3 regions of the Terrabacter carboxydivorans genome follow, and region 1 is predicted to be linked to each of the others. Evidence: riboswitches for the same ligand, from Rfam matches in the RefSeq annotation. Region 1 holds a riboswitch; each other region holds the start of a gene.
What was found. Region 1 has a riboswitch for cyclic di-AMP ahead of ABD297_RS10595 (C40 family peptidase). Riboswitches for the same ligand answer to the same signal wherever they lie in the genome.
Positions count from the first base shown of each region.

Region 2: linked by a shared signal. The riboswitch ahead of ABD297_RS04625 (C40 family peptidase) and the one ahead of ABD297_RS10595 (C40 family peptidase) in region 1 are both predicted to bind cyclic di-AMP.
Region 3: linked by a shared signal. The riboswitch ahead of ABD297_RS02650 (CHAP domain-containing protein) and the one ahead of ABD297_RS10595 (C40 family peptidase) in region 1 are both predicted to bind cyclic di-AMP.

Region 1 covers NZ_BAAARE010000008.1:174,130-184,133, forward strand. The annotation lists gene ABD297_RS10560 (ABC transporter ATP-binding protein) at 1-478, opposite strand, end outside; gene ABD297_RS10565 (serine aminopeptidase domain-containing protein) at 531-1,319, opposite strand; gene dcd (dCTP deaminase) at 1,316-1,894, opposite strand; gene ABD297_RS10575 (AAA family ATPase) at 1,974-3,503, shown strand; gene ABD297_RS10580 (SMP-30/gluconolactonase/LRE family protein) at 3,564-4,439, opposite strand; gene ABD297_RS10585 (hypothetical protein) at 4,439-4,870, opposite strand; tRNA gene ABD297_RS10590 (tRNA-Gly) at 4,979-5,049, shown strand; gene ABD297_RS10595 (C40 family peptidase) at 5,133-5,540, opposite strand; cyclic di-AMP (ydaO/yuaA leader) riboswitch at 5,718-5,862, opposite strand; gene ABD297_RS10600 (FBP domain-containing protein) at 6,233-6,730, shown strand; gene ABD297_RS10605 (sigma-70 family RNA polymerase sigma factor) at 6,862-7,716, opposite strand; gene ABD297_RS10610 (carbon storage regulator) at 7,886-8,176, opposite strand; gene ABD297_RS10615 (hypothetical protein) at 8,223-9,146, opposite strand; gene ABD297_RS10620 (flagellar biosynthesis protein FlhA) at 9,121-10,004, opposite strand, start outside.
Region 2 covers NZ_BAAARE010000003.1:188,096-198,099, forward strand. The annotation lists gene ABD297_RS04600 (SpoIIE family protein phosphatase) at 1-1,713, shown strand, start outside; gene ABD297_RS04605 (STAS domain-containing protein) at 1,710-2,264, shown strand; gene ABD297_RS04610 (zf-HC2 domain-containing protein) at 2,249-3,727, opposite strand; gene ABD297_RS04615 (carboxymuconolactone decarboxylase family protein) at 4,031-4,642, shown strand; gene ABD297_RS04620 (DsbA family oxidoreductase) at 4,731-5,414, opposite strand; gene ABD297_RS04625 (C40 family peptidase) at 5,512-6,300, opposite strand; cyclic di-AMP (ydaO/yuaA leader) riboswitch at 6,304-6,468, opposite strand; gene ABD297_RS04630 (iron-dependent transcriptional repressor DtxR) at 6,675-7,370, opposite strand; gene ABD297_RS04635 (MFS transporter) at 7,400-8,641, opposite strand; gene ABD297_RS04640 (hypothetical protein) at 8,709-9,884, shown strand.
Region 3 covers NZ_BAAARE010000002.1:139,835-149,838, reverse strand. The annotation lists gene ABD297_RS02670 (hypothetical protein) at 1-582, shown strand, start outside; gene ABD297_RS02665 (class F sortase) at 609-1,406, shown strand; gene ABD297_RS02660 (TetR/AcrR family transcriptional regulator) at 1,434-2,144, opposite strand; gene ABD297_RS02655 (mechanosensitive ion channel family protein) at 2,461-3,303, shown strand; cyclic di-AMP (ydaO/yuaA leader) riboswitch at 3,721-3,909, shown strand; gene ABD297_RS02650 (CHAP domain-containing protein) at 3,914-4,804, shown strand; gene ABD297_RS02645 (alkene reductase) at 5,073-6,143, shown strand; gene ABD297_RS02640 (GNAT family N-acetyltransferase) at 6,755-7,291, opposite strand; gene ABD297_RS02635 (DUF389 domain-containing protein) at 7,378-8,376, shown strand; gene ABD297_RS02630 (potassium channel family protein) at 8,379-9,107, opposite strand; gene ABD297_RS02625 (P-loop nucleotide/nucleoside kinase family protein) at 9,151-9,732, opposite strand; gene ABD297_RS02620 (alpha/beta hydrolase) at 9,729-10,004, opposite strand, start outside.

The DNA of each region.
Region 1 (10,004 bases):
CCGCGAGCGCCCGGGCGACGCCGACGCGCTGCTGCTGGCCGCCGGAGAGCTGGGCGGGGTAGCGCCGTGCCATCGCCGGGTCGAGGCCGACGCGCTCGATGAGCTCCATGGCCCGGGCACGAGCCGTCTTCTTGTCGGTGCCGAGCAGCCGCGGCACGGTGGTGACGTTGTCGAGGACGGTGCGGTGCGGGAAGAGGCCGGCGTGCTGGATGACGTAGCCGATGCCGCGGCGCAGCTCGGCGACGTCGAGCGAGGCGGTGTCCTTGCCGTCGATCGAGATCGTGCCCGACGTCGGGGTGATCATCCGGTTGACCATGCGCAGCGTCGTCGTCTTGCCGCAGCCCGAGGGCCCGACGAGGACGGTGATCTTGCCGGTGGGGGCCTCCAGGGTCAGGTCGTCGACGGCGACCGACCCAGCTCCCCCGTCGTCGCCGGACGCATCGGCGTATCGCTTGGTCACGCCCTCGAAGCGGATCATGCTCAACAACGTACCCGCCTGCGCCGACGGCGCCTCGGACGTCGAATCACGGTCAGATGTCGATGATGACCCCGCCGCCGTGCACGACGCGCGCCACGACGGCCCCGATCGGGCCGGACCGCGGCTCGGGGTCGCCTCCCAGCTCGCCCGCGAAGCTCGACCGGACGATCTCCGTGACGAGCGCCGTCCAGAGCCGGGAGCGCACGAGCATGGCGTGGTCGGCGCGGGCCACGCGGACGAGGGAGGCGTCGAGCCCACGCGCCTGCATCTGCTCGACCGCGGTCCGCGTGCGGGCGAGGGAGCAGATGATGTCGCGGTCGCCGTGGAGCAGCACGGTGCGGGTGCCGTCACCGGGCTGCGGGTCGCCGGGCTCGACCCACGTAGCCAGCCCGACGACGAGCCGCACGTCCGGGTCGTCCCCGACGTGCATCGCGACGCGGCCTCCCATGGAGTGGCCGACGATCGCGATCGGGACGCCCGGGTATGCCGCCCGCACCTGTGCCAGCGCCCACCTGGCGTCCTCGACGGGCATCGCGTCGCCGTTCCAGCCCCGGACGCGGAAGCGCAGGCGTGCGACGGCCAGCGGCCCGGGCACGCGCCGCAGGGCCCGGGCGAACGGCACGAGCCGGGCGACGTTGTGCGACCACGGGCGGTTGGGCTCGAGGCCCTCGACCGCCCCTCCGTGCAGGACGAGGGCGACGGCGGTCGCCCCGGCGGGCTGCGCGTCCCACGCGAGGGAGGCAAGCGGCATACCGGATCGGTCGTCGGCGGCGCCCTCGCGCTCGAGGTCGGCGATGTCGTGCACCTCGGCGGGGCGCGTCAGGTCGTCCGTGGCGCTCACACCCGGGTGCGGTGGAAGTTGGCGAACGACCGGCTCGCCGTCGGGCCGCGCTGGCCCTGGTAGTGCGAGCCGTACACGCCTGAGCCGTAAGGGTTCTCGGCGGGTGAGCTGAGCCGGAAGAAGCAGAGCTGGCCGATCTTCATGCCCGGGTAGAGCATGATCGGGAGGGTCGCGACGTTGGACAGCTCGAGCGTCACGTGACCCGAGAAGCCCGGGTCGACGAAGCCCGCCGTCGCGTGGGTCAGCAGCCCGAGCCGGCCGAGCGAGCTCTTGCCCTCGACGCGCGCGGCGAGGTCGTCGGGCAGCGAGACCGTCTCGAGCGTCGAGCCGAGGACGAACTCACCCGGGTGGAGGACGAAGCCGTCCTCCTCCGGCGTGACCTCGACGAGCCGCGTCAGGTCGGGCTGCTCGGCCGCGGGGTCGATGTAAGGGTACTTGTGGTTGTCGAAGAGCCGGAAGAACTTGTCGAGCCGGACGTCGACGCTCGAGGGTTGGACCATCTGCGGGTCCCACGGGTCGAGCTCGACGCGCCCGGCAGCGATCTCGGCCCGGATGTCCTTGTCGGAGAGCAGCACGGGACGAGGCTATAACGCCCCGCCGAATTCGCCCTGCGACTCCTGCCACCCGGACGTCGCGGCGCCCTATCGTCACGTCATGGACCCCTCGACACCCTCCACGCCCCCGGTCGACGCCGGCCGACGCGACGACACGCTGCTCGCCGACTTCCACACCGTGCTGCGCCGCGTCCTCGACGAGCTGCCCGCGGCCGACGGCGGCCGACGGCTGTCCGAGGCGCTGCAGGAGCACCTCGGGGTGGAGCCGCACCTGCTCGCCGTCGTCGGTGCGCCGGTGCCCGCCCACCGGCTCGTCGACGCGGACATCGCCCTGTCCGAGGTCATGGCGGCCGACCCGGACGCCACGGTCATCGGCATCGCCGGGGACGCCCGCCACCACATGTCGCTCGGCGACCTCGTGCAGCGCTTCCACGGCCCGGGGATGGCGGTCGGACAGGTCGACTACGACCGGATGCCCACCGGGCCCGGCAAGGACGACCAGCGCCAGGTCGTGACGTCGGGCATCCGGCTCTTCACCTTCGAGGGGCGACCGGTCGCCGTCCGCCAGCAGGGGATGAACCGGCAGTTCGGCCGGGAGACCGGCACCATCGAGGTCGTCGCCGAGGACCGCGAGCTCTCGGACGCCCTGATGGCCAGGGTGCAGGCGCTCATGGACGAGCGCAGCGTCATCCGGGGACAGGTCGTCACGTTCGGCTCGGACCCCTACGGCCCTGGCCTCGCCGGCGTGACCTTCATCGAGCGCCCCACGGTCGACGCCGCCGCGGTCGTGCTGCCCGACGGCGTGCTGGACCGGGTGGCCCGGCACGTCATCGGGATGGGCGAGCAGCGCGAGCGCCTCGTCGCCCACGGCCAGCACCTCAAGCGCGGCGTCCTGCTCTACGGCCCTCCCGGCACCGGCAAGACCCACACGGTGCGCCACCTGCTCTCCGCGACGCCGGGGACGACGGCCGTGCTGCTGAGCGGCGGCTCGCTGCGCTTCATCCACGACGCCGCCAAGGTCGCCCGCGCGCACCAGCCGGCGATCGTCGTGCTCGAGGACTGCGACCTCGTGGCCGAGGACCGCTCGTTCGCGCCGATGGGCGCCTCACCGCTGCTCTTCGAGGTGCTCGACGCCCTCGACGGGCTCGACTCCGACGCCGACGTGGCGTTCATCCTCACGACCAACCGCGTCGAGGACCTCGAGGTCGCCCTGTCGCAGCGCCCGGGACGCGTCGACCTCGCCGCCGAGATCCCGCTCCCCGACGCCGAGGGACGCCGCGAGCTGCTCCGCCTCTACGGCGGTCACCTCTTCGGGGCCGAGGCGATCTCGGCCGCCGCCTCGCGGGCCGAGGGCACGACCGCGTCGTTCGCCAAGGAGCTCGTGCGGCGAGCGGTCCTCGCCGCGGCGATCGACGACGAGCCGCCGTCGGACGATCACCTCGGCCTCGCGCTCGACGAGCTGCTCTCGGACACCCAGCGGCTCACCCGCAGCCTCCTGGGCGTGGGAGCCGGCCGTGACGAGACACTCGACGGCGCCGACGGTATGCCGTCCGGCCGGTTCGCGCGCCCCGGTCGCTCCGTCGCGATGTTCGGCACCTCGTCCGACGGCGGGATCACCCAACCGGGCTGACCGCGGGGGCCGGCCACCCGGCATACGCCATCGGTGGGCGTCGGTGACGTGGGCCGCCCGTCAGCCGGCGAAGGCGCGCACCGGCTGCCCCGGCACGTCGACGCGGACGCGGAAGAGGGCGCCGGCCTGCGGCTCGGGGTCCTCGAGGTTCTCGCGCGACGTCGTGACGTAGAGGTCCCGCAGGTCGTCGCCGCCGAACGTGCAGGCCGTCGTGAGGCGCACGGGCAACGTCACCTCGGCGAGCAGCTCGGCCTGCGGCGAGAAGCAGCGCACGCGGCCGGCGCCGTTGAGGGCGACCCAGACGTTGCCGGCGCTGTCGACCGTGAGGCCGTCGGGGTGGCCGACATCGTGGGTGACGAAGGGTCGCCGGTTGACCAGCTCGCCGTCGACGACGTCGAAGACGTCGGTGCGACCCGTCGGGGTGTCGTCGTAGTAGGCGAGGCGGCCGTCGGGCGAGAGGTCGATGCCGTTGGAGATCGTCACATCGGGCAGGACGACCGTGACGCAGCCCGCCCGGTCGACGCGATAGAGGCGAGCGCTGCCCGGCACCCGGTCGTAGCCCATCGTGCCCGCCCACAGGCGGCCCAGGCCGTCGACGCCGCCCTCGTTCATCCGCACGGACGGGTCGTCCCAGAGGTCGAACCACGGGAGGGGTATGCCGTGTGGCTCGTCCGCGCGCGCCAGCCCCCGCTCGGTCGCGACCACCCAGCCAGCGTCGGTGCGGGGACGCAGGAAAGCGGCCACCGCGCCCACGTGCATCCGGTCGACGTGCCCGTCCTCGCGGAGGGAGAGCACGTCGCCGGCGAGCATGTCGACCCAGCGCAGGCCGCCCCACGTCGGTGACCAGACGGGGCCTTCGCCGTGGTAGCAGAGCGCATCGGTGACCTGCTCGACCTCGCCCGTGGTCATCGGAGTGGGCGCTGCGGAATCGCCCATCAGTCCCACCACACTCCGACGTAGTGGTGCCCCTCGGGCACGGTCGGACCGTCGACGAGCCACTCCGCGTTGGCAGCCGGCCCACCACTCGACTCGGTGTCGGCATCGACCGTCATCGCGTCGATCTCCTCGGGCTGCAACGTCGTGATGACGGCCACCCCACTGGCGAAAGGCCATTCGTCGTCCGGGAAGTCCTGGAACTCCAGGACGTCGAGCTCGACGCGCGCGTCGTGGACCTCCGGGTGCTCACGCAGCTCGAGCAGCACGCGGTGCACGGACTCCAGCGGCATGTCCTCGGGGCGGTTCGGCGCGATGGACCACTCGCAGTCGTTGCCGTCGAAGAACTGCTCGAGGGTCACGGCGACCTGCGCGCTCGCTCCGCCACGCTGCCGCACGTGGTCGATGAACGCGGTCTGCTTGTCGAGATCCATGACGGTTTCGGGTCCCTGGGGTCGCGGTCTGGGCACTGGCGCGGCGTCGGCTACACTGGCGCCGCGTGCCGCTCACGTGCCCCTCACGGGGCTCCGCCGGCGGCCCGTGCGAGCGTAGCTCAATGGTAGAGCGCCAGCTTCCCAAGCTGGATACGCGGGTTCGATTCCCGTCGCTCGCTCCGCGCACAACCTCGCCGTCCACCTCTTCTCCTGGTGGACGCGCGGCCCCCGGGGTCGTCAGCTTCCGAGGGCCGCGACCCCGTCAGCGGACTCGGCCCGCCACCCACCGGCTGGTCCACAGCTTCGAGAGCTGGACTCGCTGTCCCGGCCTCGGTGAGTGCCAGATCTTGCCGCCGCCGGCGTATATGCCGACGTGGTAGGCGCGGCCGCCGGACATGAAGAAGACGAGGTCACCGGGTCGGAGGCTGGCCTTGGCGATGCGGATCGTCTGCAGGCGCTGGGCGTTGGCGGTGCGCGCCAGCGAGACGTGCAGCTGCTTGCGGTAGACGTAGTAGACGAGTCCGGAGCAGTCGAAGGACGACGGCCCCGCCCCGCCCCAGCGGTACGGCTTTCCCTTCTGGGCAGCCGCGACCCTGACGGCCTTGAGGCCGCGCGGGATGGCGATGGACGCCGGCGTGACGTAGGCGACGGGCTTCGTCGTCAGGTTCACAGGTGCTCGGACGGAGAGCCCGGAGCCGGGCGATGCGGCGGTCGATGTGGCCGGCGCGGAGGCGGTCGGTGCCGGCGTCGTGCCGACCGTCCCGACCAGGAGTGCCGCAGTCACGAGGGGCGCAATCGCCAATGACTGCAATGAAACTCGACGTGCAGAGGTAGAAGCGGACATGGCAGGTCCTTCCCACGCCTGTGAGGTGAGCTGTCGGGTTCGGGCGGAAGTTGCCCGGCCGCGGATGCGGCTTCACCCCGAGGACCGGCGGACCGGTCCGAGAGTGGGTCCCCCACTCCTGTCCGTTATTCCTTGGCTGCCCCACCGGTGGACAGGACTCGGCGTCCGGCGGGCCGTCCGGGGAAGACCCCGGACGATGAACATTCATCGAATGTGACAGACAAGGTCACGAAAGCCCCCTGGACGGATGGATTCTGGCAAGAGTTGCCACCCCAAACGGTGGCGAACAGGACGCACGGACCGCCTCGAGGGCCAGCTCCCGGCATAAATAGGTGGAGATCGCCTCCCGCCTGACGCACCATGGACGCTGCTCCGCCCGGAGCATGTCGGTCGTCGGCGGGGTGACTCGCGGAGAGGTGGGTGGCCAGGATGGCCTGCTCAGCGGACACGGTCCCGCGCCATCTCCCCCACCCCGGCCGACCGGGCCATCCGGTCATGCCCGACCGACAGGAAAGACCGTGAAACCACTGACAGAGAACGAGATTCGCGCTTCGTTCGTCAACGCCTCCCGCCGCGAGGCCAAGCAGGCAAGCCTCCCTCCCGACCTCGAGCGCCTCGGTGACCGTTGGGAGCAGCTCGACCTGCTCGGCTGGGTCGACCGCAACAACCCCCAGCGCGCGTATGCCGTGGTGCCCGTCGATGACGAGCCCGTCGGCTTCCTCCTGCGCACCTCGGAGCGCACGCGCAGGTCCAGCACGATGTGCGCGTGGTGCGAGGACGTCTTCGCGACCAACGAGGTGTCGCTCTTCGTCGCCAAGCGCGCCGGCGCAGCGGGGCGGGAGGGCAACAGCCTCGGCACGCTCGTGCATGCCGACTTCAGCTGCTCAGCCCACGTGAGGCGGTTGCCGAACGGCATGGAGGGCGGCCTCGACCCGTTTGCCTTGGTCGAGAGGCGCGTCGAGGAGCTGCGGGAGCGTTCGTCCGCGTTCGCACGCCGCCTCCGCGACGGGTCCTGACCGGTCAGGACGCGTCCCTACCGGCCCCACCGGTCCGCCGGCGCTGACCTGTCGGGACCTGTCCGGGCCGTCACCTCACCCGCGTCGAAGCCCGTGGCCGGTCCGGCCCGTGACGACGTCGCGGGTCGGGCTCAGCCGGCTGCTTCGAGGGAGGGCGACCCGTGGACGCGTCGCACGCCACCCCCGACGAGCGTCCGGGAGGAGCGGAAGCCCTGGACGGCCTCGCCGACGCTCTCGAGGTAGGCGGCGCGGCGAGAGGTGACCGCGACGGGGTGCCCGGCATCGGCCGAGACGTGGCGGAGCGTGTCGGGCTCGTCGCCGAAGTGCGTCTCGAGGCCACCTCGCATCAGCCGCAGGGCCTCCCCGCGCTGCTGGGATACGGCCGAGGAGGTGAGGCCGAGCTCGGCCGCCACATCCTTGACGGCGCGCCCCTCGAGGTAGATCTCGGTGACGATGAAGCGGAGCCGGTCGGGCAGGGCGGCCACGGCCGCCCCGAGGTGCTGGAGGCGCTCGCGCTCGAGAGCGGCGTCCTCGGGCGCGACCGTGTCGGCCGCGAGAGCCTCTGCGGCCGCGTCGAGCGGGCCGACGACCCTTGCTGCATCAGCGAGCCCGTCCCGGACCTGGTCGCACGTGACTCCGAGGGCCGAGGCCATCTCCTCGTGAGAGGGAGCGCGTCCGAGGCGTGCCCCGAGGGTCTCGGCCATGGCCTGCATCGCCTTGATCCGCTGGCGCGTGCCGCGGCCGGCCCAGTCGAGCGAGCGGAGCTCGTCGATGAGGGCCCCGCTGATGCGCCGCCGGGCGTAGGCCCCGAAGGGCACTCCCGCTGCGGGGTCGAAGCTGTCGGCGGCGAGCACGAGCCCCACGGCCCCGACCGAGGCGAGGTCCTCACGGGAGAGGTGGGTGGCCCGGGCGCACAGCTCGGAGACGAGGTAGCCGACGAGCGGAAGGTTGTCGACGACGAGACGGTTGCGTTCCGCTGCTAGCACTGGACCCCTTGGACGAGCGCATCGACCATGCGCGAGATGGGTCGCGCAACAGATGTCTGCGCACCCGTTCAGACATGTCCATTTTGGGTGGATAAAACCGGGTTTGTACGCGAAATCGCGAAATTTGCCCGGTCAACCCGGCGAGGAGGCTCCTCGCCGCCGGCGACGCCTACGGCGTCGGCGTCCCGTCCCCTGCTCCCGTCGAGCCGGCGGACGCCGCGGTCGGTGGTGCCGAGGTGGGCGGCACGAGCCCTCGGAGCACCTCGTCGGCGTTGGCCCGGGTGGCCTCGCGGTTGGCATCCGCCACGGCGACGGCGATCTCCTCGCGCTTGATCTCGAGGTGGCGAGGGGCGTCGATGCCGATGCGGATGCCGTCGCCGCCGCGACTCTCGAGGAACGTGATCACGATGTCGTCGCCGATCATGATCTTCTCGCCCGGCTTGCGGGTCAGCACGAGCATGAGGGTTCCCTTCCGTGGGTTGCGGGTCGTCGGTGGTCGACGCGGCTCAGAGCACCGTCCGTGGCGCGGGCATCCCGTCCAGCCAGCCTAGGGGAAGCCCGAGCCCGTTCACGGTGTGCGCCGTCCGCGAGTCGCCCGCCCCGACGACCGCGAGCGCGTCGACGTGCAGGGTCTCCCGCACGAGCGAGACCCACTCGAACGTCTCGTCCGCCTTGTGCCGGGCGTCGACGACGAGCCACACCTGGTCGGGGCCGAGCAGCGTCACCTCGTCGAGGTTCGGCAGTCCCGCCGTGGGCGAGCCGAGGCCGTATGCCGTCAGCACCGTCGCGCGGGCCTCCACCGCCATCGCTCTGGCCTCCGCCGCGTCCCACCGCCCGACCAGCCGCGGGCTGCCGTCACGTCCTGCGGCGCCGGCCCCGTAGCGGACCACGTCCGCATCCGCAAGCTCGAGGGCCACGGCCATCGAGTCGGCCACTGGCCAGGCGGTGTCCCCGAGCCCGAGGACGAGCACGAGGTCCCCGGGTGCCTCCAGCAGTGCCGGGGGCACGGCCGCCCCGGGCCGCCCCGCGCGCGACCCGTCGAGGTCGCCGTGGTCGACGCCGAGGCGGGAGAGCAGTGCCGACAGGGTGTCCGAGTCGGTGGAGACCGTCGCGGCCGGTGCCTCGACAGGGGACGCGGCCGCCGGGGCGTTGACGTCGTCCTCGGCACGGTCGGCGCTCTCCAGCAGGGCGAGCAGGCCGGTGCGGTCACCCAGCACGTGCACGCCGGGACGGGCCGGCGTGACGGGCACGTAGGTGTCCGGCACCTCCACCATGACCTCGAGGTGGCGCCGTCCGAGGAAGCCGGCGACACCGGGGTCGAGGACCCGTTCGGCGCGCACGATGCGGGCACCGTTCCCGTAGAGGGCGGTAGCCTCGCGGGCGAGCTCGTCGAGGCTGCGCCCCTCAAGCAGGAACTGCTGCACCGACACGCACCACCCCGACGGTCTCGATGGTGACGTCGGCCGAGGTCACCTCGGAGTACGACAGCACCGGCACGCCCCGCGGGGGCGTCGGGACGAGCTTGCGCAGGGCCGGCCGGAGCACCGGCGCACACACGAGCACGGCGGACTTGCCGGCGGCCTCGGCTGCGGCGACGGCCGAGCTGAGCGAGGTCATCACCGCGTCCAGCCGGGCCGGGTCGACGACGAGCTGCGTGCCGCCCTCCGCCGGGCGCAGGTCCTGCACGAGGGCCTGCTCGAGGGTGGGCTCGATCGTGATGACCGTGAGGTGGCCGTCGTCGGCGAACCTTGCGACGAGTGCGGGTCCGAGGCCGGCGCGCGCGGCCTCGACGAGCGACTCGGCGTCCGCGCCCGCCTTGGCCCGCAGGGTCAGCGCCTCGTAGATCCGCGTCAGGTCGTTGATCGGTACCTGCTCGGCGAGCAGGCCCTGGAGCACCCGGTGCACCTCGGCGAGCGAGAGCAGCGACGGCGTCAGCTCGTCGACGGTGGCCGGGCTGACCGCCCGCACTCCCTCGGTCAGGACCCGCACGTCCTCTCGCGACAGCAGGCGCGAGGCGTGGGCGCTGACGACCGACGACAGGTGGGTCACGAGCACGCTCACCCGGTCGATGAGGGTGGCCCCCGTCAGCTCGGCGCTGTGGCGCAGCTCGGCCGGGATCCACTTGCCGGCGAGACCGAAGACCGGCTCGATGACCGCTGCACCGGGGAGGGCGTCCAGCGACTCACCGAGGGCCAGGAGCCGCCCGGGAGGCGCGATGCCGCGGCCGGCCTCGACGCCCGCGACGCGGACGGCATACGTCGACGGTGGCAGGTCGACGCTGTCCCGGG
Region 2 (10,004 bases), on a different contig from region 1:
GGCTCGATCACGTCGGCGCAGCTGCCCGCGGCCTGGGCCGTGTGGTGGACCGGCGACGCCATGGGGGTGCTGACCGTCGCCCCGTTCCTCCTGTGCCTCCCCCTCTTCTGGGAGCAGCGCCGCTGGCCCCTGCGCCAGTGGCTCGAGGCGACCATGGTGCTCGTCGCCGCGACGGCGGTGATCGCGGCCGCCTCGCTGACCCAGCTGCCCGTCCTCTTCCTCGCCCTGCCGGTCCTCGGCTGGGCGGCCTGGCGGCTGCAGCTGCGAGGCGCCGCGCCCGCCGCCCTCATCGCCGCGGTCCTCGCGACGTGGTCGGCCGCCCAGATGATCGGGCCCTTCCGCGGGATGACGCTGCTCGAGCAGATGGTGACGCTGCAGTCCTTCAACGCGTGCGTCGCCCTCACGTCGTTCTTCCTGGCGGCGCTCGTCAGCGAGCGCATGCAGACCGCGGCCGAGCTCGGCGCCGCCACCTCGGAGCTCGAGCGTCGCGTCGAGCGCCGCACGGCGCAGCTGTCGGCCGCCAACACCCGGCTCGTCCAGGAGATCCAGGAGCGGGCCGAGGCGCAGGAGCTGCTGAGCCACGAGGAGGCCCGGGCCCAGCGCGAGCACCAGATCGCCGAGACGCTCCAGCGCAGCCTCCTGCCCGACCGCCTGCCCGACGTGCCCGCGATGGCGCTCGCCGCGCGCTACGTCCCCGCGACGGCCGACGTGCAGGTCGGGGGCGACTGGTACGACGTCGTCCAGCTCCCCGGCGGACTGCTCGGCCTCGCGATCGGCGACGTCGCCGGCCACGGCCTGCACGCCGCCGCGACGATGGTGCAGGTGCGCATGGCGCTACGCGCCTACGCCCTGCAGGACCCGTCGCCGCCCTCGGTCATGCGCGGCGTGCACCAGCTCGTCTCCCAGCTCCCGGTCCCCGAGATGGTGACGCTCACCTACCTCGTCTTCGACCCCGCCACCCGGCGGCTGCGCTGGAGCAACGCCGGCCACCCTCCCGCCCTCGTGGTCCTGGACGGCGCCGGAACGTTCCTCAGCGGCGCGCTGTCGCCCCCCGTCGGGGTCACCGCCGACGGTTCGTTCACCGAGGCCAGCGCGGACCTGGCCCCCGGGGCCACGCTGCTGCTCTACACCGACGGGCTCATCGAGCGCCGCGGCGTCTCCCTCACCGACGGGCTCGACCGCCTCGCGCACGAGGCTTCGGCAGCCACACCGGACGACGGCCTCGAGGCCCTCTGCGACCGGCTGCTCGAGACCTTCCTCGACGAGCAGCACATCGAGGACGACGTGGCCATCCTCGCGATGCGCCCGGCTCCGTCGGTCGACGGGGAGCTCGACGTCCGGCTGCCGGCGGAGGCCCGCAACCTCGTCCAGGTCCGCAGCGCCCTGCGCCGTTGGCTGCGTGAGTCCGGCGTCTCCGAGGACGACACCAACGAGGTCCTCGTGGCCTGCGGTGAGGCCTGCGCCAACGTCGTCCAGCACGCCTACAGCGAGGACACCGTGAGCGGCGAGCTCGTCCTCGAGGCCCGGCTCGACGGCGACCGCCTCGAGGTGCGCGTCCGTGACCGCGGGCACTGGCGCCCGGCCGCCGAGCGCGGAGGCGGGTGGGGCCTGCAGCTCATGGGCGCCCTCATGGACGACGTCGCGGTCGAGCACGCCCCAGGCGGCACCGTGATCCGCCTCCGACGACGGGTCCGTCTCGAGGAGCGCGCGTGAGCGACCTCGCCCGCGTCCACACGACCCGCACCGGCACCACCGAGCTCGCCGCGGTCACGGGCGAGCTCGACCTCTCCAACGCCCACGCCATCATCGACGCCCTGGCCCACGCCGTCCCCGACGACGTCACGCTCGTGGTCCTCGACCTCACCGGCACCACCTACGTCGACAGCGCCGCGATCGCCGCCCTCTTCCGCCTCTCCCAGCGCCTGCGCGACCGACGCCAGGACCTCCGCCTCGTCGTGCCGGACGCCTCGCCGATCCGGGTCGTGGTCGAGCTGACCCGGCTGAGCCAGGTGGTCCCCGTCGACGAGAGCGCCCCCGAGCTCTCCGAGGACCCGATGACGTATGCCGTCCTCCCGCACCCGGGCGACCCCGCTCCGTCGGCGCCCGCTCCATCCCAGACACCGACGCCCACACCCGCGCCCACGACGTCCACGCATACGGACGCGACGACGCACACCGACTCGACGACGACCGGCCGCGACCCGTCAGCCCCGGCGCACCCGTCGACGGGTGCGGCTGACGACACCGGTCAACGCAGCGGGTAGTCCCCCGAGCCCGGGAGCGTGGCCCCGGACCGGTCGGTGAAGAGCGCCGTCAGCACGCCGGTCACGTCGGGGCTGACCCGCGTCACCTCGATGACGAGGTCACCTCCGAGGAGCCGACCGTCGTACACGGCCGTCGGAGAGCTCAGCCGTTCCCGCGGGCGGCCACCGCGGACGTCCTGCACCGACGTGATGAGCCAGCCGGCGGGCACCTGGAGATGGGCGAGGTAGCCGCGGTCGCTGGGGGCCAGGCGCCGGCTCGTGACCGCGCCGACCGGGCCAGGCCGGGTCGTCGAGGGCCCCGGTGTGGTCGGCGGCGACGGGGTCGAGGGCGATGTCGGCACCGTCGTCGAGCCGGCGGCCCGACCGGACGCGCCACCCGCACTCGTCGTCGAGCGGGCTTGTCGCACCAGGCTTCCCGGCCCTGTGGCAACTGCCGAGCCACCACCGGACTGGTAGCGCAGGACGCTCTCAGCCGTCGCGACCCCGATGACCGGCCTCGGCGCGACGGCCGCGGTGGTGCCCTCGCTGGGGTAGGTCGACTCCGTCTCGTCAGCAGACCTGGTCGACGTCCCACCGCCCGCGGGCCCGTTCGCGGTGGCGGGGAGCGTCGGCCCGAGCTGGAAGACGTAGAGGGCGACCGCGGCGACGAGCGCCGCAGCCGCCAGCACCAGGGCGACCCACCGCCCGGGCACCGACAGCACCCGCTCGGCCGTGTCCCACCCCGGCGCCGCGTCCGGGTCGCCGACGGCGGCTCCCGGCGATGCACCGTCCTCGCCTGCACCCGGCACCGAGGCGACACCGACGGCGAGCGGCGCCGAGGCCTCCTGCACCACCTGGCGGACGCCCACGTCGGCACCCTCACCGATGTCGTCACGTACGTCGGGCGGCGCGAACGCGCCGGGCAACAAGGCCGGCGCGACGCGCAGCCGGATCGCGGCATCGACGTCGACGACATCGGCCACGCCGGCTCGGCAGGCGGCGCAGCCGTCGAGATGGTCCTCGACGCTCTGGCGGGCGCCGTGCGGGAGCGAGTCGCGCACGTAACCACCGAGCTGCCGCCGCGCCTCGCGGCAGTCCGGATCGGTGGCGTGGGCGACGAGCTCGGACAGCAGCGCCAGGCGGAACCGCATACGGGCCTGCCGGCCCTGGGTCGCCACGCCGCTCGAGGTGGTGCCGAGCGCCGGCGCGATCTGGCGCGGCTTCTCCTCGTGGATGACGAGCCGCCACAGCAGGGAGCGCGACTCGTCGCTCAGCGACCGCCACGCGGCCCAGACCGCCTGCCGCTCCCCCGCCTCGACCGCCTCGACCGCCTCGAGCGCCTCGGTCACCTCGGGGACGGACTCGACCGCCTCCGGCGCAGGCTCGACGACACCGTCCACGGCACCGTCGCTCGGGGCACCCGACAGCTCCACGGCGCCCTCGTGCCCGGCGTCGCGCTCGTCGTCCGACCGCCCCACTCTCACCCACCCCGGTCTGCCGACCTCGTCGGCTGCTCGACCTCGCTGCCCAGGTGCGTCACCGGCGCCGGGTCCCCCGACCCGTCTCGCGCGACCAGCACGCACCTTCGGACATCCTTCCCCGAGAGGCAGGCCCCAGGGGCGAATCCCGCCGCGACATGCCCACAACTGTGACCTCCGCCCCGCACCATGAGCGTTTCGCCCCTTTTGACCATCTCGCTGGCGACGCTCCCCGCCTCGGATCCCTCGGTGCGCGTGGAGCCTTCGTGCGACCATAAATGAGGCGGTCCGACATCCGAGGGAGTCACCATGGAGCCCACGAACCCGAGCCACGGCTTCCTCGAGGAGCCCCCGATCTCGCCCGAGATCCAGGCCCTCTTCGACGCCGACGTCGCCGACCACGGCTACGTCATGAACCTCACCCGGGTGTGGGCGCAGGCTCCGGCCGCCAAGGTCGCCCTCTTCGGGCTGCTCGCCGACATGGCGCAGCTGGCGGGCCTGACCTTCCGGCAGCGCGGCATCCTCATCTCGGCGACGGCCTCGACCGTGGGCGACGCCTACTGCTCGCTGGCCTGGGGCGCGCGCCTCGCGACGGCGGCCGGTGACCACGTGGCCGACGCCGTTCTGCGCGGTGACGACGAGCCGCTCGAGGCGGCCGACCTGGCCCTCGCCCGGTGGGCGCGGGCCGTCGCCGCCGACCCCAACGCGACCACCCCTGCCGACCTCGAGCCGCTCCGGGCTGTCGGTTTCGACGACCGCCAGATCTTCGCGGTCACGGTGTTCGTCGCGCTGCGTCGCGCGTTCTCCACCGTCAACGACGCGCTCGGGCCGGCACCGGACCGCCAGCTGCGCGATGACGCGCCGGGAGCCGTCGACACCGCGGTCTCCTACGGCCGCACCGCCGCGGAGCTGCCCTCCTGACCGAGGCTCGTATGCCGTCCGCGACTTCCCTGTCGTCCGCCCACTCGCGCTCGGGGCCCTTGACGCGTGAGGCGCTACAGGCCCCGGGTCAGACGGTCTGCGTGGCGACGCCGCGCAGGAGGGCGAGGTAGTCCTCGACGGGCCGCGCACCCGACACGGCGGCATACCCGTTGGCGAGGACGAACGGCGTCGAGGTGACGCCCATCGACCGGGCCTGCGCCTCGTCGGCGCGCACCTGGTCGGCGTAGGCGTCGGATGCCAGGACCGCGGACACGCGGCGCTCGTCGAGGCCGCACTCGGCGCTGAGCCGCTGCAGCACCTCGTGGTCGTCGATGGCCAGGCCCTCACCGAAGTGGGCGGAGTGGAAGCGCTCGACGGCGGCCGACCTCAGCGCGGGACCGCCCATCTCGCCGGCCAGGGCACACAGCCGGTGGGCGTCGAAGGTGTTGGCGCGCACGGCGCGGTCCCAGTCGAAGACGAGGTCGTCGGCCTCGGCGACCTCGCTGGCCCTGGCGTTCATCAGGCGTCCGGCGCCAGCGTCTCCGCCGTGCCTGATCGACAGGTGCTCGCTGACGGGCACCGCGCCACCGACCGGGACGTCCGGGTCCAGCTGGAAGGACCGCAGGCGCACCGTGACGTCGTGCGGACGCTCGAACGCGGCGACGGCGGCCTCGACGCGCCGCTTGGCGACCCACGAGTAGGGGCAGACCAGGTCGCTCCAGAGGTCGAGCTCGATGAGGGTCGTGGACTCGGCGGCAGTCTGGTCGGTCATCGGTTCAGTCAACCACGGACGAACCGGTCACCGGGAAGAGCGCTGCGCCCCCACCGGAACCGGTGGGGGCGCAGCCTGACGTGCGTGTGAGCGAGGCTCAGAAGCGGCCGTAGCCCGACGGGGTCGTCCAGATCGAGTGGTTGCCGACCGTCGTGCCGGGGCGCTGGGCGTCGATCATCCGGCCGGGGCTGACGTAGATGCCCACGTGGTAGGCCGGCGTGCCGAAGAAGACGAGGTCTCCGGGGCTCGGGTTGCTGACGCTCGTGGCCGCGGACTGCTGCGCCGACGCCGTGCGCGGGATCGAGATCCCGGCCTGGCGGTAGACGTAGGAGGTGAAGCCGGAGCAGTCGAAGCCCGACGGCGACGAGCCGCCGTAGACGTACGGGACGCCGAAGAAGGACTGCGCGATGCCGACGATGCCGCTGGCGCTCGGCGCCGGCGCGACGTTGAGGGCGACGCGGGTGGCCGAGGTGGAGCGCGAGGCGCGCTGCGAGGCGGCCTGGCGGTCAGCGGCGGCCTGGGCGGCAGCAGCCTTGTCGGCCGCGGCCTTCTCGGCGCGGGCCGTCTTGACCGTGATGTCCTCGATGACGACCGGCTTGGCCGACTGCTTGAGCGTCGGGGCAGCGAAGCCGATGGCGGAGAGGGCGTTGCCGGCCTTGAGCGTGCCGACGGCGGGGCCGACGGCAGCGGGGGCGGCGACGGCGCTGCTCGAACCGTCGGCAGCGTTCGCCGTGCCGGCGAACGAGGCGACGAGGCCACCCGAGGCAGCCACGATCGCGGCACCCTTCACGGCGGGCTGAGCAGACTCCTTGGCGATCGTCTTGAGCTCGGCGATCGCGTTGAATCGACCGGGGGCGCGGTGGCGCCCGGAAACGTTCTGAGCCACAGGTTGACCTCTCGACGCCTACGAGGTGAGCTGTCGGGTTCGGGCTGGAGGTACTGCCCGGCCTTCGCTCGGACCGAGTTCGGTCCACGGAGGGCTTCACCCCGAGGACGTCTCACGACGTCCGGAGAGAGTGGTTCCCCCGCTCCTGCCATGCGGTTCGTGCTGAGCCTCAGGTCGATGGCAGGACTAGGCGGTTCGACCCGGGGCACTCACTCGACGGGGAGAGCAAGTTCGCCAACCGTACCCAAGTCGACCTGCCTTGTCACCTCCGAGTTCCCGGAATCAAGAGAATTTTCCGAGGGCGTCACGAACCCTGTCGAAGCATGACAAGACGGCCCCGCGAACCGGGGCAGACCCTGACGAATACCGAGTGTTCAGGCGGCCTGGCAGAAGACGTGGACGGCCACGTCGTCCGGCAGCGAGACGCCGGTGGAGGGCTCGGACCCCTCGCGGACGGCGACGACACGGCCCCCGTCACGCACGACCTCGACCCGCGCTCCGGGGACGACACCGGCGCTCGTCAGCAGGGCCAGGGCCTCGGGGTCGACCTGCACCGGCTCGCCGATCCGCCGGATCGTCACGACCGCCGGGGCGTCGCCGACTGCGGCCGTCAGGGTGCTGAGGCCGGTGAGGAAGTCGGCGTCCTGGCGCACCCCGAGCTCGTCGAGGCCGGGGATGGGGTTGCCGTAGGGCGACTCGAGGCCCTCGCCGATGAGGCCGAGGATCTTGCGCTCGACCTTCTCGGACATCACGTGCTCCCAGCGGCACGCCTCGTCGTGGGCGTACTCCCACTCGAGACCGATGACGTCGACGAGCAGGCGCTCCGCGAGCCGGTGCTTGCGCATGACGCGGGTGGCGAGCAGCCGGCCGTGGTCGGACAGCTCGAGGTGGCGGTCGCCCGAGACGGCGACGAGACCGTCGCGCTCCATGCGGGCCACCGTCTGCGACACCGTGGGGCCGGAGTGACCGAGACGCTCCGCGATGCGCGCGCGCAGGGGGACGATGCCCTCCTCCTCGAGCTCGAAGATGGTGCGCAGGTACATCTCGGTGGTGTCGATCAGGTCCGTCACGGTCATACCTTCTCAGAGTCGGAGAGCGCTCAGGGACCGCTCGTCGCCGGGCCACGGTCGCCGACCCGGGTCGGGTCGTGCCGGGGCACCCAGATGCGCAGCCAGCCGGCCCCGACGACGGCGCCCACGCCGAGCACGACGGCGGAGGCGCCGAGGGACATGATGGCGCTCAGCCCTGACAACGCCAGCGGCCCCGCCGCCCTTCCCAGGTCGGCGCAGAGACGCCAGCCGCCGAGGAACTGCGACCGTCCGTCCGCGGGCGACGCGTCCGCACCGAGGGTCATGATGAGGCCCGCGCCGAGACCGTTGCCGACCCCGAGCACCGTCGCCGCGGCCGTCACCGCGACGAGGCTCGTCGCGAGCGGCATCAGCGCCATCCCGAGGCCGAGCACGAGCATGCTCGGGACGGCGGCCGCCACCCGGCCGTAGCGGTCCATCAGCCACCCCGAGGGGTAGAAGAGCAGCATGTCGATGGCGCCGGCCACGCCGAAGACGAGCGAGGTCTGCGCCGGCGAGAAGCCCACCGACTCCGCCCACAGCGGAACGAGCGCCTCGCGGATGGCACGCGCCCCGGCCACGCACATCGCGCCGGTGCCCAGCGTCAGCAGCACGTGCCGGTGCTGCAGCAGCACGGACGCGACGCTGCGCGGCGGCCCGGCACCCGCCACGCGGTGCCCCGACCCGGTGATGTCGGGTGCGAGGAGGACGAGGACGAACGCCGCGACGCTCGCGACGCCGCCCACGGCATACGCGGACTCCGTGCCCCATGACGCGATGACGAGCGAGCCGATGAACGGGCCGATGAAGTAGCCGATCCGGTGGACCCCGCCCAGGGTCGACAGCGCCCGCGCCCGCATCGCGACCGGCACGGCCTCGGTGAGGTACGCCTGACGGGCCAGCCCGAAGAGGGAGCCGGCGAGTCCGATGACCAGGACGCCGACGAAGAGCATGACGAGGCCGCCCGCGAGCGCCGAGACGAGCATGCCGACGGCCTCGACGACGGCCGCCACGAGCAGGGCGCGCCGCTCACCGATGCGGGCCGCGAGCGCCCCCGACGGCAGGTCGCCGAGCAGCTGGCCGACCCCCATCATCGCGACGAGCAGGGCCGCGACCCCCACCGACGCCCCGAGCTCGCGGGCCGACACGGCCACGATCGGCGACACGGCGCCCGCGCCCGTCGAGCCGAGCAACGTCGGCCCGTAGGCGGACAGCGCGATCGCGCGCAGGCTGCCGCCCCGCCCGTCCACGCCGTCCTGCCGAGTCTCGGTCACGCCACAGGACCCTAACGATCGGGTTACTCAGGTGGCCGGGTCGTCCGACCGACGAAAGCATTGGCGCGTGACCGGACCAGAGGCGTCGAGCGGGGTGAACGCGGTGTCGCGCTCGCGCGCCCTGACGCTCTGCGTGGCCGGGGCCGCGGCCGCGGCGCTCGCGCTCGCCCTGAGGTCGCCGGTCGCGACGACCGTCATCGGCGTCATCCTCTTCGGGGTCCTGCACAACCTGCTCGAGGTCCGCTACGTGCTCGGTCGGTTCTCATCGGTGCTCGGCCGTCCGTTCCTCGACCTGCTCGTCGCGCTCATCACCGGCATCGTCATCTGCCGCCTCCTGGTCGGCACCATCGGCCGGCCGGCGGAGCTCGCGGAGATCGCGCTCGGCTACGCCGTCCTGCTGGCCGCGGCGCACCACGTGCTCGAGGGACGTCGACGGGTCGCGGCCTGGACGCTCATCGGGGTCGCCGCCGCGGTCTCGATGGCCTTCCCGGGCTACCACGTCGTCGTGCTCGCCCACCTGCACCACGTCGTGCCGCTCTTCTTCCTGTGGGAGTGGTCGCGGCGGATCACCTCGGTCCGCGGTCGCCGGGCCTTCCGGGCCGTGCAGCTGCTCTGGGTCGTCGCCGTGCCCGCGGTCGTGCTCTCCGGGCTGCTCGACGGGTCACTCACCGCCGACCCGGGGATGGTGCGCAGCGTCGTCGGCGACGGTCACACCGTGCTCACCTCAGCCGCGCTGCCCGGGACCGCGGCGACCGTCGTCGGCCTGCGGCTGCTCACGGTCCTCGCCTTCCTCCAGACGATGCACTACGTCGTGTGGGTGGCTCTCATGCCGCGCATCGCCCCCGACGCCTCGGCGGCGTTCGAGGCGCGCGTCCCCTGGGTCACCGGTCCGCGGCTGTGGGCCGTCGGCTTCGTGGTCGCCGCGCTCTTCGCCGTGCTCTTCGGGCTCGACTTCGCCCGCGGCACGACGGTGTATGCCGCCCTCTCCAGCTACACGGCATACGTCGAGCTCCCGGTGCTGCTGGCGATGATCGTCGGTGCGGGACGGGTGTCCGCGTCGTCCCCCGCGAGCGGGAGCGGCGACGAGTCCCCCGGGGCGGGGACCGTGCCGTCACCGTCCGCGCCGTCGTGGTCGCTCGCTCCGCCGCCTCCACTGCCGACGGTGAGTGGAGGGTCCTACCCGATCGGCCTGCGCCCCGACATCACCGCGGCCGTGGCGCCCGACCCCGAGCTGGGCCACTGACCGGGGCGGCCCTGAAACGCCCGATAAAGGTCTTGCCGCCTCCGCGCGCCCGACGTACCGTCGAGACACCGAAACCGAAGGGAGGTGATCCGAGAAGTGATTTCTTCTTCCGGAGCGTGT
Region 3 (10,004 bases), on a different contig from region 1:
ACGGGACTGCTGCCCAACAGCCCGCACGCCGCGCACATCCACTTCGGCGCCGCCGCCCGTCACGAGTGCCCGATCCTGTCGGACGACAAGAACGGCGACGGACACATCAACACGACCGAGGGCGGCCCCGCCTACGGCGACATCGTCGTCTCGCTGACCAAGACCGGTGACACGAGCCCGAAGTCGGGCCTGGCCATTGACCGCTTCAGCACCGCCCCCGGCGGCAAGATCGCCTACCAGCGCGGCAGCATCAAGGTCTCGAGCGACGTCGCCCAGGCGATCTCGGCCGGCGAGTCCGTCGTCGTCATCCACGGCGTCGACTACAACAAGGACGGCAAGTACGACGGCAACACCAAGAGCGACCTCATGCCGTCGCTGCCGACAGAGGCCACCGACCCGGCCCTGTGTGGCGCCCTGCGCGTCGCTCCCGCCGGTGGCATGCACACCGGTGGCGGCCTGCCCACCGACACCCTCAAGAGCGGTGGCCAGAACGAGGCCCTCATGCTCGTCGGCGGCGTGGCCCTGCTCGCTGCGGCCGGCACCGGCTCGTTCGCGGCACGCCGTGCCCGGGCGCGCGCCTGAGCGACACGACCGGACGGAGCGGGTCCATGCCTGAGACCACACCTGAGTCCCAGCCCGAGCCCGCGTCGGCCTCGACGGGCCGTCGCGTCACCCGCCTCAGCGCGGGTGTCGCGGCGGCCCTCGCCGCCACGGCCGTCCTGGTCGTCGTCGGGATCGTTGCGCTCGTGCTCGGCCTGCGAGGGTCGTCGGGCGCGCCCGGTTCGCCCCAGCAGGCGGTCGCCGCCGCCACCTCGACGGGCCGGTCCGCCAGCCCCTCGGCCCAGCCCTCGACCCGTCCGTCGGCTTCCCCCGGTCAGGGTGGGACGCCGGCGACGACGAAGTCGGGAGCCTCAGGCTCGGACGGGAGCGGCATCGGGGACTTCCTGGAGGCCTCCGAGCCGACGTCGCTCGAGATCCCGTCGATCGGGGTCCGCTCGACGCACTTCGTGCCCCTGAGCATCCAGCGCAACGGCACGATCTCGGTCCCGGGCACGGCCCAGGAGGTCGGGCTCTACGACGCCGGCCCCACGCCGGGCCAGCTCGGCCCGTCGGTGCTGGCGGCCCACGTCGACACCCCGTCCGGCGTCCCGGGGATCTTCCACGAGCTGCGCCGGGTCAAGGTCGGCGACGTCGTCAAGGTCACGCGGCAGGACGGCTCGCACCTGACCTTCACGGTCGACCGGGTCCAGGCGTTCGAGAAGACGCAGTTCCCGACCGAGCTCGTCTACCGCGGTGACTTCAGCAAGGCCGAGATCCGCCTCGTGACGTGTGGCGGCCCGACCGACAGCCGAAACGAGTACCGCGACAACGTCGTGGTCTTCGGACACCTCACCAGCTCCACCTGAGCGGCACGCCCGGTGGCCCCTGTGGCTCTACTGGGCGTGCTCGAGGTCGAGACGCACCAGCAGGTGCTCGAGGGCCTCCTCGAACTCCTCGTCCGCGTGGTCCTCGGCGAGCGAGGTGCGCAGCCGCGCGACCGTCGGGTAGTTCTCGACGTCCAGCTCCTGGTCCTGGTTCGGCAGGTCCGCGCCGCCCTCGTCGAGCGGCTCCTCGACGGGCGAGAGGGACGCGCCCCGCACGGCCGACTCGAGCAGCAGGTGGCCCAGCAGGAAGCTCGTGAACGACCGGTACGCCTCGACGGCCTGACGGTCGCTGAAGCCGCGTGCCCGCAGGCCCTGGAGGAAGGCCTCCACGACCCTCAGGCTCCGCAGCGGGGGTCGCAGCCACGGCGCCGCAGGGTGGCGGGTCGCGACGAGGGGGAAGGCCAGCGGGTGCTCCTTGGCGAGACGTCGCACGTCGTGGGCCAGCAGCTGCAGGAAGGCCTGCCACCCGTCGACCGGCTGGAGCTCCGCCGGTCCCGGGACCTCGATCGTGTCCACCAGGGCTTCGACCACGGCCTCGAGCAGGTCCTCACGACCGTTGACGTAGCGGTAGAGCGACATGGCCTCGACATCGAGCCGGGTGCCGAGCCGTCGCATCGTCAGGGTCGACGCACCCTTCTCGTCGATCATCTCGATGGCCGTCAGGACGATGCGCTCACGGCTGAGCCCCACTGCTGGACGTCGCGAGGAAGGCGAAGACACAGGGGTCCTCCTAGGTCGGCGTGCCCGGGACCCCTCCTGTCTACCCCATCCCCCGGCCGCGCGTACGGGGTGCGGGCCACGCGGGTCGTATGCCGTGACGACCCGGTGCCTTCGCCCCTCGGTCGGACGCCCTGACCGTTCCTCGGGTCAGGGCCGTGTCGCCCGTCCGCCGTTGGGTACGCGGGACAGCGCACGGGCCGCCGCCGGGCCGGTCGCGCGGCCTCCAGCGCCGCAGGGACCAGCGACCACCGTGACTCCCGGCCGTCTCGCGGGTACGAGCCCCCTGTTGGACTTACAACGTAAGGGAGATTCGACCATGACAGACAACCTCAGCACCGCCCTGACCGACCTGTGGAGATCGGTGGCGCTCTTCGTCCCCAAGTTCGTGGCCTTCCTGGTGATCCTGCTCGTCGGCTGGCTCATCGCCAAGGCCGTCGGCAAGGCCATCGACAAGGTTCTCGAGCGCGTCGGGTTCGACCGCGCGGTCGAGCGAGGCGGCATCAAGAAGGCCCTCGCGAAGAGCCAGTACGACGCCTCGGCGATCGTCGGCAAGCTCGTCTACTACGCGCTGCTGCTCTTCGTGCTGCAGCTCGCCTTCGGAGTCTTCGGCCCCAACCCGATCAGTGAGCTGATCACCGGCGTCATCGCCTTCCTGCCCAAGGCGATCGTCGCGATCATCATCATCGTCGTGGCATCCGCCATCGCCACCGCGGTGCGCGAGCTGATCTCCAACACCCTCGGCGGCCTGTCCTACGGCAAGGTCCTGGCCAACATCGCCGGCATCTTCATCCTCGGCCTGGGCATCATCGCGGCCCTCAACCAGGTCGGCATCGCCACGACCGTCACGACGCCGGTCCTCATCGCCGTGCTGGCCACCATCGCCGGCATCCTCATCGTCGGCGTCGGCGGCGGACTGGTGCGTCCCATGCAGTCGCGGTGGGAGCAGTACCTCGAGACGATGTCGCACGAGACGGACCGCATCCGCGCCCACGTCCAGCAGGCCCCGAGCGTGCGGGAGCAGGCGCAGGCGGCCAAGAGCCGCTACGACGCGGCCGGTCAGGACGACCTGGAGGCCCGCGCGGCGGACGACTTCTACCACGACCGCCCTGCAGCCACCTCGACCCAGGTCATCGACTCGGACCCCACCGGGACCCACTGAGTCAGGGCTTTCGTCAGCGCGACCGAGGCACGATCGAGGCGCGACCGATTCAGGGACGCGGGGACAGGGTCACCTGTCCCCGCGTCCTCCCATGTCTCCGGCCATCCCACGCCCCCTCCCCTCGTGTCTTCATCCCCAGAGCCCCGCCCTCTCACGACCCCTCTACCTCACGTGCGCCAGCCGGACGGCATACCCGAGCAATGCTCACGGCGAGCGCCCCTCGGATGTGACCCCCGTCTCATCCAGCGGAGGGTAAAGCGTTGGTAAAGGCTGAGAAAGCGGACATTCACGGCATCTTCAGCGCGTCGCCGTTACCGTGGCGTGACATTTGCCAGTTGACTCGTCTACTCTTCCGGGAGTCCGGCTACCTGGTCGGGCTCTCGTGAGGTGGACCGCCTAGTCCTGTCACCGCCTCGTCGAGAGAGATCAAACCTTGTGACAGGAGCGGAGGAACCACACGTTTCTCCGGGCGTCCGGCGCAACGAATCCGGACGTCCTTGGGGTTAAGCCTTGGCCCCCGCGCGACGAATTCCGTCTCTCGGGTCCGAGGCCGGGCACCTTTCCGCCCGAACCCGACAGCTAACTTCGTAGGCGCGGAGAGGCAACACGCGTGAACATTGAGAACACCCGCGGCCGCCACCGTGCGCCAGGCCGCCACAACCCCCTCATCGAGCTCAAGCTCCTCGCCCGCGAGTCGGCTCAGCCGGCCATGAAGGCAGGCGCTGTCGTCGCCGCAACGGGTGGCCTCGTCGCCACCTTCGCCAACCCGGCGAGCGCCGACACCCTCAAGCCCGCCTCGGGCAATGTCGCTGCTGCTGCATCGGCCGACTCGGCAGCCCCCGCGGCTGTCGGTCCCGCGACCGCTGCTGCTCCTGCCGCATCGTCCGCGCTCTCGAAGATCGGCTTCGCCCCCGAGGCGCAGCAGGCCGTCGCCCAGCGCGTCTCGACGTCCAAGCCCGAGGTCATCGAGGACGTCCAGGTCCAGGCCCAGCGCGCCGCCGCGAAGGCTGCGGCCGTCAAGGCTGCCGCCGAGCGCAAGGCCGCCGCTGCGCGCGCCTCGCGTGACCTGACCCGCCGCACGCTGACGTCGAGCACGTCGTCCGCCAAGGCGAGCTTCAACGGCTCCGTCCCCGGCGCCTCCGCCGGCATGCGCGCCTCGTCCAACTGGGCCACCGCCGGCCAGTGCACGTGGGGCGCCCTCAACAAGTGGTACCAGTCCGAGGGCTACTACCCCGGCGGCTGGACCGGCAACGCCATGGCCTGGGCCTCGGGCGCACGCTCCGCGGGCTACACAGTGAGCACCGCTCCCCGCACCCGGTCGATCATCGTCCTGCAGCCCGGTGTGGCCGGCTCCTCGAGCGTCGGCCACGTCGGCTGGGTGACCGCCGTCAACGGCAACCAGGTCACCATGATCGAGATGAACGCCACGGCCGGCGCGTACAACTACGACACGCGCACCGTGACCCTCAGCGGGGGCATGAGCTTCATCTACGCGCCGTGATCATCGGCCGGCTCTGACCGAGCCGGACGCGTACCGAAGGGGAGGATGCTGCGGCATCCTCCCCTTCGGCATGCCCGGCCGATCCCCCTGCCCTACCCAGGTCGGCGGGTGTGGCCGCCGTGGGATCGGCCACACGCCCAACCCTGGACAGGCGGGAATGATCCTTCGCCCGGACGGCTTGTCGCCTAGGTAGTTGAAGGCTCCACCGAAACTCGGCGGAGGCCTCCGACATCACCTGCAGTCCCCCAACACGTGAAGGAGACGGCCTGTGTCCACGGCCTTCGACAGCATCCGCATCGGCCGCTGGGACCTCCCCCAGCGCTTCGTCATGGCACCGCTGACGCGCAACCGCGCGGGCGAGGGCCAGGCGCCCACCGCGCTCAACGCCGAGTACTACGGCCAGCGCGCCAGCGCCGGCCTCATCATCACCGAGGGCACCCAGCCGAGCGCCGTGGGCCAGGGCTACCTGGACACCCCCGGCATGCACTCCGACGAGCAGGTCGCCGGCTGGCGCCTCGTCGTCGACGCCGTGCACCAGGGCGGCGGCCACGTCGTCGTGCAGCTCATGCACGCCGGCCGCGTCGCCCACCCCGACAACAAGGGCGGCCTCGAGAGCGTGGCGCCGAGCGCCATCGCCGCGCCCGGCGAGATCGTGACCCCGAAGGGCCAGCAGGCGTATGCCGTCCCGCGTGCCCTCGAAACCGACGAGATCCCCGCGCTGGTCCAGGAGTACGTCCACGCTGCGCGCCAGGCCGTCGCCGCCGGGCTCGACGGCGTCGAGGTCCACGCCGCGAACGGCTACCTGCCGCACCAGTTCCTCGCCCCGAGCAGCAACCAGCGCACCGACGCCTACGGCGGCTCGCCCGAGAACCGGGCGCGCCTCACCGTCGAGATCACCAAGGCCGTGGCCGAGGCGATCGGCGCGGACCGCGTCGGCATCCGCATCTCGCCGGCCCACAACATCCAGGGCGTGCTCGAGGAGGACGAGGCCGACACCGCCGCGACCTACGAGTCGCTCGTCGAGGGCATCGCGCCGCTCGGCCTCGCCTACCTCAGCATCCTGGGTGACCCGGAGTCCGACATCGTCCGCGACCTGCGCAAGCGGTTCGGCGGTCCGGTCATCCTCAACACCGGCTTCGGCAAGGTGACCGAACTGGCCGACGTCGAGGACATCCTCGAGCGCGACCTCGGTGACGCCGTGGCCGTCGGGCGCGAGTTCCTCGCCAACCCGGACCTCGTCCGTCGCTGGCGCGAGGGTGCCGCGCTCAACGAGCCGAACTCCGACACCTTCTACGGCGGCGGCGCCGAGGGCTACACGGACTACCCGGCCCTCCCCTGACCCCAACCCATCGATGGAGCGCCCCGTCACAGACCATCCGTGACGGGGCGCTCACCCGTCCGGGGCAGCCCAGCAAACCCACCACCCCCAGCACGCCAACCCAGCCCCGGCTGACTTGCCGGCGGGCGGTCCAGCCCAGCCCGGCGCGCCAACTCCGCCCCGGCTGACTTGGCGCGCCGATCCACCCCCGGACGGCACGCCGACTCCGCCCCGACCGACCTCACGGCGGCGATCCGCCTCGCGCGGCACGCCAACCCAGCCCCGGCTGACCTCCCGCGGCGATACAGCCCCGCGCGGCACGCCAACTCCGCCTTGGCTAACTTCGCGCAGCGGTTCGGCTTTCGCCCGGCGCGCCAACTCCGCCCCGGCGGACTTCCCTGGCCGATCCAGCCCCCGCCGGCACGCCAACTCCACCCCGGCTGACTTCGCCGGCCGGTCCAGCTCCGCGCGGCACGCCAACCCAGCCCCGGCTGACTTCCTGGGCAGGTCAAGACCCGCCCGGCACGCCAACTCCGCCCCGGCTGACTTGGGCGTCACGGTCGACCCGAGCCCGGCGCACCAACTCCGCCGGGGCTGACTTGGCGGGGCGGGGCGCTCGCTCGACTGTCGGGTCAGGTGGGGTCGGGGGGCTCCACACCCGGAGTGGGGTCGCCGCCGAGGGGCCGCTGCACCCAGGTGACGTCGCGCGGGGCCCCGAGCTTCCAGCCGATGGCCCGGTAGGTCCCCACCGGCTCGAACCCCAAGGCCGCGTGCAGCCGCGCGCTGGCCTCGTTGGGCTGGGTCATCCCGGCCGCCGCCATCCGGTAGCCCCGCGCCGTGAGCTGCTCGAGCAGCTCCTCATAGAGCCGACGGCCGCCACCGCGGCCACGTCGGTCCTGGGCCAGGTAGACCGACACCTCGCACGACCACCGGTAGGCGGCGCGCTCCTTGAACGGGCCGGCATACGCATAGCCGAGGACCTCGCCGTCCTGCTCCAGCACGAGGAAGGCGTGGCGCGCCTGGGCCTTCGCGATCCGACGCGTCATCTCCGCCGCGTCGGGCGGGTCGGTCTCGAAGGTGATCGTCGTGCCGGTGACGTAGGGGGCGTAGATCGCCGCACAGGCCTCGGCGTCGGCGGCGGTGGCGTCCCGCACGAGGGAGTCGGACATGCCGCGATGCTAGGGCCCGACAGCCGGCGCGCACGAAGCACCCATGAACCGCGGACGGCGCGACCGCTGCTCCGGGACACTGAGCCATGCTGACCGCGATCCGGGCCCGCGTGCTGCCCGAGAACCAGCGCCGCACCTTCGAGGAGCTGACGTCGGACCTCGACCTCAACGAGGGCGACCTGCGGGCGAAGCGCTCGGCGTTCTGGACGATGCTCTTCCTCGCCGCCTGCATCGCGAGCGCCGGGGTCATCGCGGACTCGACCGCGACGGTCATCGGCGCCATGATCATCGCGCCGCTCTCGACCCCGATCATGGGGACCGCCCTCGCCCTCGTGAAGCGGGAGCGGACCGGAGGCGTGAAGTTCGTCGTGCTCGGCGGCCTCATGGTCATGGCGGTCGGGGCGGTCTTCTCGCTCATGCTGCCCAGCCCCTACGACCTGCTCACCAACTCCCAGGTCGCGGCCCGCACGAGCCCACGCCTCGTCGACCTCGTCGGCGCCCTCGCCACCGGGTTCGCCGGCGCCATCGCCCTGGCCCGTCGGGACGTCGCGGCGATCCTGCCGGGTGTCGCCATCTCGATCTCGCTCGTGCCGCCCCTGTGCGTCGTCGGCATCTGCCTCGCCGAGGGCAGCCCGAGCCTGGCGTTCGGCGCGCTCGTGCTCTTCCTCTCGAACTTCCTCGCGCTCGTCTTCGCCGGCAGCCTCGTCTTCACGACGCTGGGCTACACGAGCGCGATCCGCGAGCAGGGCGGCGCCTCCCGGCGCAAGGTGCGCGCCACCTTCGCCGTGCTCGTGCTGCTCGTCCTCGTGCCCGTCGTCCTCAACTCGCTCATCAGCCTCGCCGTCGCGAAGCTGACCCAGGTCGGGCGCGACACGACGCGCACGTGGCTGGCGACGACGCGCGGCGCGGAGATCGTCGACGTCACGAACCAGGGCTTCACCCTCGTCATCCACGTCCGGGCACCTGACGGCCTCCCCCTGACCACGGCGCTCATGAGCGATCTCAGCGCGAAGCTGCCGACCGGCATACCCGTCGTGCTCGAGAGGTCCGTCGGGGAGAGCATCCCCCTCGGGTCTACGACCTGAGCTCAGCTCCCGGCGTCCGGCGCACCGTCCGCACCCGCCCCCGTCACTCCATCCGTCGCCGCCCCTGTTGCCGCACCCCGCCCGGGCCCGGCGGCGAAGCGCGACACGATGAGCGCGACGAAGGTGACGAGGAAGACCTGGCCGATGACCGCCTCGCTCGTGGCCGCCAGCCGCGCCATGTCGGTGATCGCGGTGAAGTCGCCGTAGCCCACCGTCGAGATCGTCGTGAGGCTGAAGTACGTGTAGACCGTCGTCGACACCTGTCGCCCGAAGAAGTGATCGGGCGTCGTGCCGTCGATGGTCTGGAAGAGCGTGGCGTAGGCGACGGCGATCTGCAGGTAGGCCGCGACGGCGCCGAGCACGGTCTGCACCCGCACGACCTGGTGCTGGAGCAGCCGTCGTCCGATGATGACGGGCAGGACGAGCGCCGCGACGAGCCACACGCCCTCGGGCTGCACGACGTCGGGCGAGATCGGCGTGGTGCCGCGCGTCGGCAGGAGCAGCAGGAGGTTGCTGACGACGGTGACCGCGACGAGCACGTCGAGGATGCGTCGGGCCCGACGCCTCGCCCCGGACGCGCGCGTCGCGACGACGAGCGCGATCCCGGTCACCGAGTGCGTGACGAACGAGCCCCACACCGAGCCGCGGGTGTCGACGAGCGCCTGGCTGACGATGACGGCGAGGACGAGCAGCAGCACGAGGTCGAAGCGGTCGAGCAGCCGGTTGCTCACCCCACCGAGGATAGGGCGGTCGACGCTCCCGCGCGGTGAGTCGTCAGAGCCCGCGACGACGCGTGACCAGACCCTTGCCGTATGCGTGGTCGACGACCTGCTGGGCGGTCTCCTCGGGTGTCAGCGCGGAGGTGTCGAACCACCAGCCGAGCTCGCCGAAGCCGTCGCGCATCCCGGCGACGAGGGTGTCGTGCCCGTCGAAGGCGAACTGCTCGTCGGCGTGGCGCTGCTCGTCTCGGTCACGGCACGCCTGCGTCCCCGGGTCGAGGACGACGAGGACCAGGCCGCGGTCGACGAGCCCGTCCACGTAGAGGTCGAGCTGGGCCCGGTCGGGCACGATCCAGTCGATGACGGGTGTGATGCCCGCGTCGACGAAGTTGCCCGCCAGTGCGATGAGGTTGTCGTTGCACAGGCGTGTCTGGCGGGCCGCCTCGTCGGCGGGCTCGCCCAGCGCCCAGACGTGTCCGCTGACGACGAGCCGGCTGACGTCGTCCCCACGCATCAGGGCCGAGCGGGTCAGCGCGGCGGCGACGAGGCGGGTGACGGTCGACTTGCCCGAGCCGGGCGCACCCGTGACGAGCAGGCAGGCGCCGCCCCGGTCGATCGACGCATCGGGGGCCGTCATGCCGCACCACCCTCGTCGACCGCGCCGGACCAGACCCAGCGCAGCGCGTCGGGCAGCAGGACGCCACCGTGGTTGGCGCTGTGGCCGCCGTCGCCGAGCACGAGCCGCACGTCATGGCCGGTCTCGGCGAGCGCCGCCGCGGTGCGGAGGTTCTCGGCGAACCAGTTCGCTTGCGGTTCATGCCAGTTCAGGTCTCGGTGCCCTGCCTGGAGGAAGACGCGCAGCGCCTTGCGCGGCACCGTCGGCAGCAGCGCGGGGTACGGGTTGCCACC